2 regions of the Frigoribacterium sp. VKM Ac-2530 genome follow, and region 2 is predicted to be linked to the other one. Evidence: predicted binding sites of a transcription regulator. Region 2 holds the regulator's gene; the other holds the start of a gene.

Region 1 (2,395 bases), on a different contig from region 2:
TCGAGATGCGCAGCAGGTAGGTGACGAGGCTGCCGGCGCCCGACCCGCGCGCGGCGTTCCGCACCCGCATGTCGCGCATCAGCGCCGAGACGTCGGCCACGGTGAGGAAGTAGCTGGCGAAGCCGAAGCCCGTGATGATGCCAAGCTCGTAGCGCATCCGCTCGTCGACGGTGCGGCGGAGGGCCTGGTCGGCGTGGCCGAAGCGCTCGGTGACGCCCGCCTCGGCCCTGCGGAACAGCACCTGGTCGGGATCGCCGTCGACGCCGATGGCGCTGAGCTCGGGCGTCTTCGGCCGGCGCCAGCGCAGGTCGGCGTCGGGGTCGAGGCGGCAGCGGTCGGCGAGCCGCTCGGTCTCGGCCAGCATCTCCTCTGCGGCCCGACGGGGGCACGAGGAGGCGTCGGCGACGAGGGTCGCCAGCGCGCGCATCTCGTCGCCCGGCTTCAGCGACGCCTGGGCGTTCGGCTGCGGAGTGAACGCCCCCAGAGGGGCCAGGTGCCCCGCCGAGTCGAGCACGTCGGCTGTGACCGCACCGTCGGGGTCGAGGTAGCGCACCGCGTTGGTCAGCACGGCGGGCACCCCGACGTGCTCGGCCAGCTCGAGCATGCGCGCCGCGTGCCGCACGCTGCGGCTCTCGCCCGGCTCGGTGAGGTGGCAGACGACCTCGACGGCCACGCCGCCGGGCAGCTCGCGCGCCCAGGCGGCCAGCGACGCCGCCGCGGCCGTGTGCCGGCCCTCGGCCACCAGCCGCCCCACGTCGGAGTCGGGCCCGAGCAGCACCGTCGCGTCGGCGCCTTCGTCGCCGCGCAGGAACGCCCGCAGTCGTGACCGCGGGATCGTCGCGACGCTGTTCGCGCTGCCGCTCACCCGCCTCGTCGCCCGGCCGTGCGCCGCGCTGATCAACCGGCAGAGAGCCGCCCAGCCCGCACCCGGACGGCCCCCGCCCGCCCCGTGCGCGAGCACCACGATCCGGTCGACCGAGGAGGCGCCCGCCCTGCCCCCGGGACCGGCGCCCGCCGACGCGCCCCCCGCCTCCCCGGCGCCGCCGCCCCCGCGGCCGCCCTCGTCGGCCGTGTCGTCGACGCAGCCGAGCTCGACGCCCACGATCGGGTCGATGCCCGCCGCCCGGCAGGCGCCGATGTGCCGGATCGCCCCGTAGAGGCCGTCGCGGTCGGTGATCGCCAGCGCGTCCGCGCCGTGGGCGGCGGCGTGCTCGACGAGCTGCGCCGGCGGCGTCGTGCCGTAGTGCGCGCTGAACGACGACGCCACGTGCAGGTGGGTGAAACGCATCGTGCTGCCTCGGTGCTTCTCTCGTCGGACCTCCCGGCCGAGGTCGGTTCGAACGTGTGTTCGACGAGTGTACGTCGCCCCGGCGGGGCGCGACGACCCGGACCGCGACCGGACCCCGTCCCGCACGTCGACGCCGGGCGGCGACCGCGCCCTGCTGTCATCATCGTCAGATGCCCGACCGACGAGCCGCCGCCCAGGACCCCGCCCGGACCGCCTCCCGGTGGACGCGGACGCTGCTGGCCCAGCCGCGCCTCCTCATGGCCGCGAAGGGGGCGCTCGCCGCGGCCCTCGCCTACTGGATCGCGCCCCACGTGCCCGGCGTGGCCGCCGAGTACCCCTACTACGCCCCGCTCGGGGCCGTGCTGGCCCTCTGGCCCACCGTCAAGACGTCGCTCAAGCAGGGGCTGCAGACGATCCTCGGCCTCGTGATCGGGGTGCTGCTCGCGACGACGGTGTTCGCCCTGCAGGAGGGGCAGCCCGGCGTGCTGGCCGTGGCGCTCGTCGTCGGCCTCGGCACGCTCATCGCGGGGATCCGCTGGCTCGGCGCGGGCCGCGACTGGGTGCTGACCGCCGGCCTCTTCGTGCTGCTGCTGGGCGGGGCGAACGCCGAGGACTACTCCACCGGCTACGTCGTGCAGATCGGCGTGGGCGTCGCCGTGGGCGTCGTCGTCAACCTCGTCCTGGTGCCGCCGCTGTACACCGGTCGGGCCGAGCGCCGGCTCCGGCTCGTGCAGGCGTCGCTCGCCGACCGTGCCGACGACGTCGCCACCGTGTTCGAGGCGGACTGGCCGATCGAGGACGACGACTGGGAGCGGCGCGTCGCCGTCCTGCCGAGCACCCTGCGGCACGTCCGCGACGCCGTCCAGTACGCCGACGAGTCACGCCGCCTCAACCCGCGCCGGCTGCTGCGCCGCCGCGACCTCGCCTCGGAGTACGCCGACCTCGTCGTCTTCGAGCGGGTGGGGTTCCACCTGCAGGACCTCGCCGAGGTCTCCGGCATCCTCGGTCGCCGGATCGGTCGGCAGATCGGCATCGTCGACGACCTCGCCCCCGTCGTCGCCCGTGCCGTCCGCAGCGTCGGAGAGGTGATCAGGAGGCGCGGCGGCG
Region 2 (2,395 bases):
ACGTTGAGGGCGACGGGCACCCGCTCTTGGGGAGCGCCGTACGGCGTCAGCCCCTTGAGGTCGTCGCGGATGGGCAGGTCGGCGAGGCTGAAGGACACGAGACCATGGTAGGCGGCGAGCGGAGCGCCGGCCTCACCGTGACCTGGAACCGACGGGTCGCGCCAAGTCGAGCCAGGCCGGACCAGATCAGCGGCTGTACTTCTCGGGGACGGCGAGCGTCTGGCCCGCGGCCACCTCGGCGCTCGGCAGGTTGTTCAGGCGGACGAGGTCGCTGACGACGTCGCGCGGGTCTTTGGTGGGGGCGATCTCACTGGCGACCTGCCACAGCGACTCGCCGCCCTCGACGGTGACCTGCGCGAACGACACGTCGGCAGCCTGGTCGGACGCCACGGCACCCGGGCCGAGCAGGAGGCCCGCGGCGACGATGGCCCCTGCGCCGAGCGCGACCGCCGCGCCCACGACCCGTCGGCCTCGACGCGTGATGCGGAGGCGCGTGCGGGGGACGCTGGTGCCGGGGGTCGTGCTGAGGGTGCTGCTGCTGATGCTGCTCATGAGGTGGTTCCTTTCACCGCGAGAGTTGGTCGTACGAGTTCGTGCCCGGCACTCGGCCGGGAATGCCGGACACGAAGACGTGTACCGAACATATCTTCGATCAAGCCCGACGGCAACCACTTTCTTCGAACATCCGGTGCAGGAATGCGCGACACACTCGAACATGTGTTTCGCCAGGCGGCCGTGATCCGATAGGTTCCAGTCGGTGGGACGAGTACACCAGCGACCACCGACATCGACGGCAGGAGAGACATGACCGACCGGCACAGCGCCACGGCGACCGCCCCGGCGACGCCCCCGCGCAAGGCGCTCACCGCCAAGCAGGAGTCGATCCTCGCCGCCATCCAGGCGAGCATCGCCCAGAGCGGCTACCCGCCGAGCATGCGCGAGATCGGCGACGCCGTCGGCCTCAAGTCGCTGTCGAGCGTGACCCACCAGCTGAACCAGCTCGAGCTCGCCGGCCGCATCCGTCGCGACCCGAACCGCCCCCGCGCCCTCGAGGTGCTGGGCGAACCGGCCCCCGTCGCCACGGTCACGAGCATCCTCTCGACCAGCGACGACGGCGACACCGCACACGTGCCGATGGTCGGGCGCATCGCGGCCGGCATCCCCATCACGGCCGAGCAGCAGGTCGAGGACGTCATGCCGCTCCCCCGCCAGCTCGTGGGGAAGGGCGAGCTGTTCATGCTCCGCGTCGTCGGCGAGTCCATGATCGACGCCGCCATCTGCGACGGGGACTGGGTGGTCGTCCGACAGCAGCAGGACGCCGAGAACGGCGACATCGTCGCGGCCATGCTCGACGACGAAGCCACCGTCAAGGTGTTCCGACAGCGGGACGGCCACACCTGGCTGCTCCCCCGCAACAGCGCGTTCGAGCCGATCGTGGGCGACCACGCGCAGATCCTCGGCAAGGTCGTGGCGGTGCTCCGCTCGGTCTGACGCCGTCCTGACAACGACGAAGCGCCTCCTGCCCTGACCGGGTCGGAGGCGCTTCGTCGTCCGGGGAGCGAACGGCTCAGGAGGCGGCTGGCTCCGCGGTCTCGACGGCGTCGGCAGCGTCCGTGCGCACGAACGGCGAGAGCGCTGCGACGTCGCTCGGGTAGACGCGGGCGTGGACCCGGGTGCCCTGCTCGTCGTAGTCGGTCGTCAGGACCCGGCCGGAGTCGTGCAGGTGCGAGACGACGTCGCCGCGGTCGTAGGGCACGAGGAGGTCGAGCTCGACCTCAGGCTCGGGCAGCAGGCCGGCGACCTTGGCCAACAGCTCGTCGATGCCCTCGCCCGTGCGCGCCGAGACGAAGACGGCCGTCGGCTCGAGCCCCTGCAGCACCAGCCGCTGGTCGTCGTCGACGAGGTCGCTCTTGTTGAAGACCACGACCTCGGGGATGTCCCGGCCGTCGACCTCGCCGATGACCTCGCGCACCGTCGCCAGCTGTGCGGCGGGGTCGGGGTGCGACCCGTCGACGACGTGCACGATGACGTCCGAGCCAGCGACCTCCTCGAGCGTCGAGCGGAACGCCTCGACGAGCTGGTGCGGCAGGTTGCGGACGAAGCCCACCGTGTCGGCGTAGGTGAAGGGACGGCCGTCGGTGGTCGCGCTCTTGCGGACGGTCGCGTCGAGGGTCGCGAACAGGGCGTTCTCGACCAGGACGCCGGCGCTCGTCAGCCGGTTGAGCAGGCTCGACTTGCCGGCGTTGGTGTAGCCGGCGATGGCCACGGAGGGCACCTCGTTGCGGTCGCGGTTGGCGCGCTTGGCGTCGCGTGCCGGCTTCATCTCCTTGATCTGGCGTCGCAGGCGGGCCATGCGCGTGTGGATCCGGCGACGGTCGAGCTCGATCTTCGTCTC

The links. Region 2 encodes LexA, which represses DNA repair genes until DNA is damaged. Its sites were predicted from a motif close to TCGAACANNTGTTCGA; they were not measured.
Region 1: the regulator LexA is predicted to act here: its motif matches at 1,337-1,352, upstream of ITJ48_RS02945 (DNA polymerase III subunit alpha).

The regions. Positions count from the first base shown of each region.
Region 1 covers NZ_JADKSE010000001.1:643,015-645,409, reverse strand. The annotation lists gene ITJ48_RS02945 (DNA polymerase III subunit alpha) at 1-1,288, opposite strand, end outside; gene ITJ48_RS02940 (aromatic acid exporter family protein) at 1,459-2,395, shown strand, end outside.
Region 2 covers NZ_JADKSE010000002.1:24,370-26,764, forward strand. The annotation lists gene ITJ48_RS09035 (histidinol-phosphate transaminase) at 1-98, opposite strand, end outside; gene ITJ48_RS09040 (LysM peptidoglycan-binding domain-containing protein) at 187-552, opposite strand; gene lexA (transcriptional repressor LexA) at 805-1,491, shown strand; gene hflX (GTPase HflX) at 1,568-2,395, opposite strand, start outside.